3 regions of the Faecalibacillus sp. H12 genome follow, and region 2 is predicted to be linked to each of the others. Evidence: predicted binding sites of a transcription regulator. Region 2 holds the regulator's gene; each other region holds the start of a gene.
What was found. The regulator HrcA, encoded in region 2, represses chaperone genes, less so after heat shock. The targets are predictions, from matches to a motif close to TTTTAGCACTNNNNNNNNNNNAGTGCTAAAA.

Region 1 (3,296 bases), on a different contig from region 2:
ATTCAGACATATCAATACGCACAATATTCTTTTCAGTATCAAATAATTGTTCTGCTAAAGCTTTAGCCACTTCTGTTTTACCAACCCCAGTTGGACCTAAGAATAAGAAGGAACCAATTGGTTTTTCTTCATCATTGATACCAGCACGGCTACGTAAGATAGCATCTGTTACTTTAGTGATTGCATCATCTTGACCAATAACACGTACTTTTAATGTATCATCTAAGGCTAAAAGTTTTTCTCTTTCAGAAGCCATTAATTTATTCATTGGAATACCTGTCCATCTTGAAATAACTTCTGAGACATTATCAACAGTTACTTTTTCTTGAAGTAAAGCATCATCCGATTCTTTTGCTTCAAGATCAGCAATTTCTTTGGTGATTTTTGGAATATCACCATATTGAAGTTTAGAAGCTTCTTGTAAATTGCCTTCTTGCATATATTTATCTTGTAAAGCTACAAGTTTATTTTTTTGATTCTTTAATTCTTTAATATGATCTAATGAAGACTTTTCTTCTTTCCATTTTGCTTTTAATGCTGTTTCTTGTTCAGTTAAAGAAGCAATACGTTCTTTAATATCATTTAAACGTTTTACATTATCTTCATTACTATCTTCTTTTTCAATCGAAATTCTTTCCATTTCTAATCGATTCTTTTCACGTGTAATACCATCTAATTCTTCTGGTAAAGAATCAATTTCCATACGAATTGAAGCACACGCTTCATCGATTAAATCGATGGCTTTATCTGGTAAGAAACGATCCGTAATATATCTTTGTGATAAATTAACAGCCCCAATAATAGCACTATCATTGATTTTAACCCCATGATGTCTTTCAAAAGAATCTTTTAAACCACGTAAGATAGCAATACTATCATCAATTGTTGGTTCATCAACTTGTACCTTTTGGAAACGTCTTTCAAGAGCTGCATCTTTTTCAATATATTGTCTATATTCATCTAAAGTCGTTGCTCCAATACAATGAAGTTCACCACGAGCCAACATTGGTTTTAATAAGTTAGCAGCATCCATCGCACCATCTGTTTTACCAGCACCAACTAATTGATGGATTTCATCAATAAATAAGATGATATTCCCATTTGCTTTTTTAATTTCACCTAAAACTGCTTTCAATCTTTCTTCAAATTCACCACGGTATTTAGCACCAGCTACAAGTGAACCTAAATCAAGTTCATATAAAGTTTTATTTTGTAAAGAAATTGGTACATCATTTTTATAAATACGCCATGCCAATCCTTCAACGATGGCTGTTTTACCAACACCTGGTTCACCAATTAAAATTGGATTATTTTTTGTTTTACGTGACAAGATTTGAATGACACGACGAATTTCATCATCACGTCCAATAACTGGATCTAATTTTCCATTTTCCACATCTTTTGTTAAGTCACGTCCATATTTTTCTAATACTTCATAAGTATTTTCTGGATTTGGATTGTCTACCATATGATCACCCCGCATTTCTAAAATCACCTTTTTTGTATCCTTTTTATTCATACCTTCTTGGTTTAATAAATCTTTGACCCAATTTTCATTTATTTCAAATAAAGCCATAATGACATGTTCTACAGACATATATTCATCTTTAAACGATGTCATTTGACTATTTGCTTTCGCAAGTAAATCATTTAAGCTATAGCTTATTCTCATGCTATTGACATCAATATTTTCAAGTGTCGTTTTTTGTTGAAGCCTTTGTTCTAATACTTGAATGAAATGATTTTTATCTTTATTTAGCTTAGATAACACCCTTGGAAAAATACCACTACTATCATTCAATAAAACATACAATACATGTTCAATGTCAATTACTTGATGCTTATAACTTAATGCTAATTGACTTGCTTTTTGAATTGCCTCTTGCATCTTGGCTGTAAATTTTTCGATATCCATGTTATCACTCTCCTTTAGCACTCCTTTATCCCTAGTGCTAATTTTATTATATCCATATTTTTAGCACTGTCAACACTTAAGTGCTAAAAAATTAAAAAAATCCTCTTTAAAAGATCCCCTATTCTATATTATTTAACACTAATAAAACTATTCAATTAGCCCTAATAACCAATTTCGTGCATTAATACGTCGTATTCCTTCATATTGCACTTCAGGATCATCATCCATTGTAAGAATAACTTTAGGGTAATTCTTGAATAGCTTGAAGATGTCTTAACTCTCTTTGAAGTGTTTTTTCATCACGTACAGTTAATGCAACTTGATAGTATTCGATACCTTTAGAATTTTGCGCAACAAAATCCACTTCAAAATGATCAACTTTCCCTACAAATACTTTATTTTCTCTTCTTAATAATTCTAAATACACAACATTTTCTAAAATATGTCCAGCATCTATTTTTTGTGTTCCTAGTAACATATAGCGCATTCCAATATCTACAATATAGTACTTTTCAAGTATCTTCAAATATTCTTTTCTTTTGTATAACCATACTTTTAATTGCTTCACATTTTCATAATTTGTTCTTTTTATAGAGGTCATTCTTTGTATATTGGTTGTGGGAAAGTACTTTGGAAAATACTTGTTGCTTTAAAGAGACGAAACATTCATTTTTTAAATAAACAGTTATGTGTTCTTTCTCCTTTTTATTGGTTTAATACCGGTAGAAAAAGTATTCACTTTGCATGCCTTTTACCTCAAATCACGACATTTCCAATTTGTTTATTCTTTGGAACAACTGTTATTGGTATGATTTTGTTTACTTTTAAATCAAAATCAAATTGAATCGAAAAAATTATCAATGTGATTGCTCTGGATGTTTTATTTTAGGTGTTCTTAGTCTTTTCTTTTTTGATAAATAAAAAAGTGAGATCACCTTGATCCCACTTAAAACTATCTTTCTTCATAATTCACTGCTTCATCGACTCGTGTAAGTATTCCTGCAAAAAGATTGGGTTCTTTAGCCGTTCTTCCTCTTAAGACATATCCTTCACAACGACATTTTATATATTTACCATTTTTTAAACGTGCACGATATGTTAAATCATGACATTCTTTCTTTCCAGAGAAAACTGCTTCAATATCTTCTTCATATTCTTTACAATCATCTGGATGAATATGTTCTTCCCATATTTTACCTGCATCATACATATATTCATAAGGTAAATCAAAGTCTTTGACAGCTTGTACGGACCATCTTGAAACATTTGTTTCCATATTACATATATAAGCATAGCGGTTGATTGATGTTTGAGAAAAAGCATCAAAAATACGACTATCTAAACCACTTTTATCAATATGATTACTGTATTTAGGTCGTCT
Region 2 (3,296 bases):
AGTCTAAGATAGATACGTCGAAAGTACCACCACCTAAGTCATAAACTAATACTTTTTGTTCTTGATCTAATTTATCAAGACCGAATGCTAATGCTGCAGCAGTTGGTTCGTTGATGATACGTTCAACATCTAAACCAGCGATTTTACCAGCATCTTTTGTTGCTTGTCTTTGAGCATCATTGAAATATGCAGGTACAGTGATAACTGCTTTTGTTACTGTTTCACCTAAATAAGCTTCAGCAGTTGCTTTTAAGTTTTGTAAGATCATTGCTGAAATTTCTTGTGGTGTATAAGATTTACCATTTACGTTTTCTTTATGATCAGTACCCATATAACGTTTAACCGACATTACTGTATCAGGGTTTGTTACTGCTTGTCTTTTTGCAGCTTCCCCAACAATAATTTCACCATTTTTGAAAGATACAACTGAAGGAGTTGTACGATTTCCTTCTGGGTTTGCAATTACTTTTACTTCATTGTTTTCTAACACACTTACACATGAGTTTGTAGTTCCTAAGTCAATACCAATAATTTTTGCCATAATATAAATCCTCCTATTTTATTCACTTACTTTTACTAAAGATGCACGAATAACGCGATCTTTTAACATATAACCTTTTTGTAACTCTTCAACAACCATACCAGGTTTAAAGTTTTCATCACTTACAGTCATTACTGCTTGATGGAAGTTAGGATCAAATTCTTTACCTTCAGCTTCAATCACTTTAACTCCTTGGTTTTCTAATAATGTCATGATTTGTTTATAAATCATTTCATATCCTTTTAAGAAGTTTGCCACTTCTTCACTTGGATTTTCAATTGCTAATGATCTTTCAAAGTTATCAACGATTGGTAACATTTGTTCAATAAAACCTTGCATCATGAACTTTAAGTTATTTGCATGTTCATTTTGCATACGTCTTTTAATGTTTTCCATATCCGCAAACACTTTATAATAATCATTTTTCCATTTATCAACTTCACCTTGAAGAATTTTAATTTGATCTTCTTGATCAACTTTTTCCTCTTCAACAACTTCAGCCTCAGCTTCTTTGTTTTCTTCAACTTCTTCAGTTACTTCTTTTTCAACTTTAGTTTCCTCAGCCAATTTGTTCACCTCTATTTCTCATCTTGTTTATCTTCTAAACAAGCCTTTTCAATATTTTCAGATATATACTCTACTAATGCCACTACTTTTTCATAAGGCATTCTTGTTGGACCAATTACCGAAATAGAACCTTTTGATGTTTCCCCTGTTTTAAATGAAGCAGAGATTACTGAAACATCATTCATTTTTCCTAGAGGTGTTTCATTTCCAATATTGATTTGAATACCATCCTCACTCGATAATGGTAGAGTTTTCCACACTTTTGAATTTTCAAAAGCACTTACAAGTCTTCTTAATTTATCCACATCATTAAATTCTGGTTGATAGAGAATATTTTCTTTTCCAGAAAAATAAACACTATTTGAAGCAAATTTAACGAATGCTTCCAAAAACGCATTAAATAATTCTTCATGTTGCTTCACTTGCGTTGTAAGAATTGGTCGAACATCTCGTTCTAAACGAAATGCTACTTCACTGATAGGTGTTCCTATCAATAATTCATTCATCACATTAACACAACTTAATAAATCTTCCATTTCTACATCACTTGAAAATTGGAAAACTTTATTTTCAACATGACCTTGACTTGTAATGATAATTGCTGTTACACGTCCATCATCCAAAGGAACAACAGAGATGCGTTGCAACATATCATCTGAAGCATTTCCTAATGCAACACTTGTAAGATGAGTTAATTCACTCAACATGTTACAACTTTCATGCACCATCTCATTTAAATTTCGACGATGCTTATTAATAATTGTAGCAACTTGATTTTTTGTTCCTTCATCCAAATCAACTTTTCCTAAATTATGAACATAGAAACGATAGCCTTCTTTAGAAGGTACTCTTCCAGAAGAAATATGTGTTTTTTCTAGATAACCATAATTTTCTAGAAAATTCATTTCATTACGAATCGTTGCACTTGAATAAGGAAGTTGATATTTTACCATCAATGCCTTGGATCCAACCGGTTCAGCATTTTCAATAAATTCTTCAACTATACATTTAAATATCAGCATTTGTCTTGCTGTTAACATCAAGTTCACCACCTTTAGCACTCCTATTTCTCTTATGCTAAATACATTATACATTTTATTTTAGCACTGTCAATAACTTGGTGCTAAAAAATCAAAAAAATCGTAAAATAAAGAACCTCTGTCTACTTAACAGAGGCCCTTAACTTTCAACCCATTTAATACTTACATCTTTACCATGATGGGCAAGTCCAATATAAATGACTTTTCCTTTTAATCCATAATCATATTTATTATCCTTGATTTGTTGAATAGCTTTATTAGATAATTCATCTAATGCTTTTTCAAGATCTTTTTTATCTTCTTTTAGATATTTGAATTCTAAGACGAATGATGTTTTCTTTTCATCTTTGGCTTTTAAGATGAGATCATCTCTTCCTTTTCCTACTTCTCTATTAGAAATGATCTCATAATCTTTATTTAAACATAAACACATTCCTAGCATCATCATATGATAACTGTTTTCTTTCTGTAAATCATGATAACTTGGTACCATTAAGATTTCTTGATAGCTTTCTAAAAATGTTTCTTGATCTTCTTTGGCTAGACTTTCAGTTACTGTATCTAATGTTCCACTGCTTAATCCTAACTGATATTCTGTCAATTTTATAAATTCCTGTTTCACTTCTTTATTTGGTATTTCTATACGATATTTGCCTTTTAAAAGATCTATTTCTTTTGTAACTGTAAGATACCCTGCATTGACAAACAATCCCCATAAAGTTGAGTTATCTGCTTCTTCAAAGAAACTTGTCTGCATTGAAACATAGGTATCAAGTTTACCATCTTTAATGAGTTTATCATATTGATTTTTAAATGTATAGTTTGCTTGTTTTAAAGCTGTCTTGATCATACTGTTGGCACTGGTATTGACCCAATAAGAAATGAGTTTCTTTCTTTTAGCGTAATTCATAATTGACCATGGATTATAAATATCCTGATTGCCTATATGATAGCCATCATACATTTCTTTCACTTCATTATTCAATTCTAATCCATAATATTCTAGTAATTTTTTTGTTTCATCACTATCAAAACCAAAGTATTCGCTATATTCTCTGTCACAAACAGTATAGACATCTAAATTATTTAAATCACTGAAGATATTTTCTTTAGCTACTCTTTGTATTCCTGTAATAAAGGCATATTTT
Region 3 (3,296 bases), on a different contig from region 2:
CCCTATCTGATAAAATAACAATATTACATCCTTCATGATAACGTTTATCTACTTCTACAAAAACACGATCAATTGCTTTTTCTAATGAAGTATTTTTAATATATGTAATATTAACTTCACCTACTTTAAAGCCTTCTTTTTTCAAGTTTTTGATTTTTAAAATATCTGTATTACTTAAAATAGGGTGATTGATTTTTAATAAATGACAGTTTTCTGGTTTATCTTCCAACATATTTCCATCTCGACCAATACAAATACTTGTTGAAGTAATGATTTCTTCACGAATCGCATCGATTGGTGGATTGGTTACTTGTGCAAACAATTGTTTAAAGTAATTAAATAATGGTGGATGTTTTGTCGATAAAGCTGCAATTGGTGTATCATTTCCCATTGCTACAATATTTTCATTACCAGTTAAAGCTAAGTTTTTAATATAGTTTGTATCTTCGTAACTATAACCATGAATCTTTTGTAATTTAGTTAATTCTTCTCCTTCGTATCTTTCTACTCTAATACTAGGAATTCTCATATCTTTTAAATTAATTAAATTGCTTTCCAACCATTCTCCATAAGGTTGTTTTGTTGCATACGTTTCCTTTAAAACATCATCTTCAATAAGTTCACCTTTAACAGTATCAACTAATAACATTTTTCCAGGTCTTAGTCTTTCTTTTAAAACAATATCTTTAGCTGGAATATCTAATGATCCTACTTCTGAAGATAATACTAAATAATGATCTTTTGTAATGTAATAACGTGATGGTCTTAAACCATTTCTATCTAAGATAGCCCCCATGATGTCTCCATCACTAAATAAGATAGAAGCTGGTCCATCCCAAGGTTCCATAAGTGTAGCATTATATTCATAGAAATCTTTTTTTGCTTGTGACATGCTTTTATCATTTTCATAAGGTTCTGGAATACACATCATGACAGCTCTTGGAAGTTCCATACCTGACATTACTAAAAATTCCAATGTATTATCTAACATAGCTGAATCGGAACCATTGACATCAACAACAGGATATACTTTTGAAGTATCCACAACATCTGTTTGCATGTTTTCTTCTCGACAGAGCATGTTATTCGCATTTCCTTTAATTGTATTGATTTCACCATTGTGAACAATAAATCTATTAGGATGGGCTCTTTTCCATGATGGCATTGTATTTGTTGAAAAACGTGAATGAACTAAAGCAATGGCACTTTTATAACTTTTATCTTGTAAATCTTTAAAGAATAATCGAAGTTGTTGTACTAAGAACATTCCTTTATAAACAATTGTACGACTTGAAAGTGAACATACATAAGTATCTTCAAATTGACTTTGTTCAAAAATTCTTCTCACTTGATATAATTTTCTATCAAAATCTAAACCACAATTTACACCATGAGGTTTTTTAATAAATGCTTGGACAATATATGGCATGGCATCTAATGCTTTTTTCCCTAAAACACTAGGTACAGTTGGTACAGCACGCCAACCTAAAAATTCTAATCCTTCTTTTTTAACAACTGTTTCAAACATTTTTTTGACACGTAAACGTACTTTTTCATCTTGAGGCATAAAGAACATTCCAACTCCATAATGTCCTTTTTGAGGTAATGTAAAATCTTTAATAATCTTTTGAAAATATTCATCTGGTATTTGTGTTAAGATTCCTACACCATCTCCAGTTTCCCCTGCTGCATCCTTTCCAGCACGATGTTCTAATTGTTCAACGATTTTTAAAGCATCATCTACTGTTTTATAAGTTTTTAATCCTTTGATATTAACAACGGCCCCTATTCCGCAGTTATCATGTTCAAATGACTGATCATATAAACCTACATTTTCTTTGTTCATAAAGGTTCCTCCTTTTTTTGTACAGTTAGAATAGCACATTTAGTAATATGTGTAAAGATTAGCGTTTTTTTTATGATTTTCCTAAAAAATAGCTAGATTGTATACATTTTTTAATGTTTTATCAATAATTTGATAATCTTTTTTTAGCAAATTAATAAATTTATTACAAAAGCGAGAAAAAATTTTTTTATTTTTTTTTTATTTATTGGCATTAAATGATAAAAAGAGTAGAATAAATGTAGTATTAATATATGGAAAGAGGAGAAAAATATGGAAGGTATGTTTATTGTCGAAACTTCTGCTAGACATATTCACTTAAGTGATAAAGATTTAGCAACTTTATTTGGTGAAGGTCATCAATTAACAAATAAAAAAGATTTATCTCAACCTGGTCAATTCGCTTGTGTTGAAAGAGTAAAAGTAATTGGACCTAAAGGAGAATTAAATATGTCTGTTTTAGGACCTACAAGAAAAGAAACTCAAGTAGAAATTTCTTTAACTGACGCTAGAAGCATTGGTGTTCAAGCATTAATTAGAGAATCAGGAGATATCGAAGGAACTGCTGGATGTAAATTAGTTGGTCCTGCAGGAGAAGTTGAAATTCCTTGTGGCGTGATTGCTGCAAAAAGACATATTCACTTAACACCTGAAGATGCTGAAAAATTTGGAGTAAAAGATAAAGAAATCGTTAAAGTTGAAATTAATACAGATGGACGTTCTTTGATCTTTGGTGATGTTGTTTGTCGTGTAAGCGCTTCATATGCAACAGCTATGCATATTGATACTGATGAAAGTAATGCAGCAGCTTGTGGTAGAGAAGTTTACGGTAAAATCATTAAATAAGAAAAAGAATGGTTTTAGATATAATTTCTAAAATCATTCTTTTTTTATACCTATAATATCTTACTTCGACAAATTATGATATAATCTTCGTGGGTGATGACATGAAAATATTAGATACTCTTGGAAAGTCAAAAAAGGCTATTGGTGGTGTTATAGCAATTATCGTTTTAGTTATTGCAATCTTTTTTGCAGGTGTTCATTATGCAAGTGGTAGTAACAATGATAAAATTACTTCAACAACCATTAAAAATCAATTAACTGAAATTAATGAGCTTGCACTTTATTCATATGATTATAGTAAGGTAGGAAAATTTTCTAATAAATTATCTTTTAATGGTTGGAAAATTCCTTTAACACAAAAAAATTTTATTATTACATATGATGGATCTATTAAAGCAGGGATTGATTTAAAACAGGCTAAAATAAGTATTGATAATGATCAATTAAATATTACTTTACCTGCAGCAAAAATTTTAAGTCATGAAATTGATGAAAACTCTATTGAAGTATATGATGAATCATCAAATATTTTTAATCAGATAAGTATTAACGATTATAAATCTTTTGCAACTAAAGAAAAGAAAAAAAATGAAAAAGAAGCTATTTC

Region 1: a site for HrcA is predicted at 1,974-2,004, ahead of clpB (ATP-dependent chaperone ClpB). Genes of this name have one in related genera too.
Region 3: a site for HrcA is predicted at 1,988-2,018, ahead of gltB (glutamate synthase large subunit). Genes of this name have one in related genera too.

The regions. Positions count from the first base shown of each region.
Region 1 covers NZ_JABWDK010000009.1:25,116-28,411, reverse strand. The annotation lists gene clpB (ATP-dependent chaperone ClpB) at 1-1,915, opposite strand, end outside; gene HUU89_RS07870 (DUF4143 domain-containing protein) at 2,157-2,441, opposite strand; gene HUU89_RS07865 (hypothetical protein) at 2,520-2,759, shown strand; gene HUU89_RS07860 (diguanylate cyclase domain-containing protein) at 2,868-3,296, opposite strand, start outside.
Region 2 covers NZ_JABWDK010000011.1:49,397-52,692, reverse strand. The annotation lists gene dnaK (molecular chaperone DnaK) at 1-541, opposite strand, end outside; gene grpE (nucleotide exchange factor GrpE) at 560-1,117, opposite strand; gene hrcA (heat-inducible transcriptional repressor HrcA) at 1,120-2,148, opposite strand; gene HUU89_RS08830 (AAA family ATPase) at 2,288-3,296, opposite strand, start outside.
Region 3 covers NZ_JABWDK010000015.1:21,806-25,101, forward strand. The annotation lists gene gltB (glutamate synthase large subunit) at 1-1,846, opposite strand, end outside; gene pduL (phosphate propanoyltransferase) at 2,117-2,689, shown strand; gene HUU89_RS09905 (DUF4230 domain-containing protein) at 2,791-3,296, shown strand, end outside.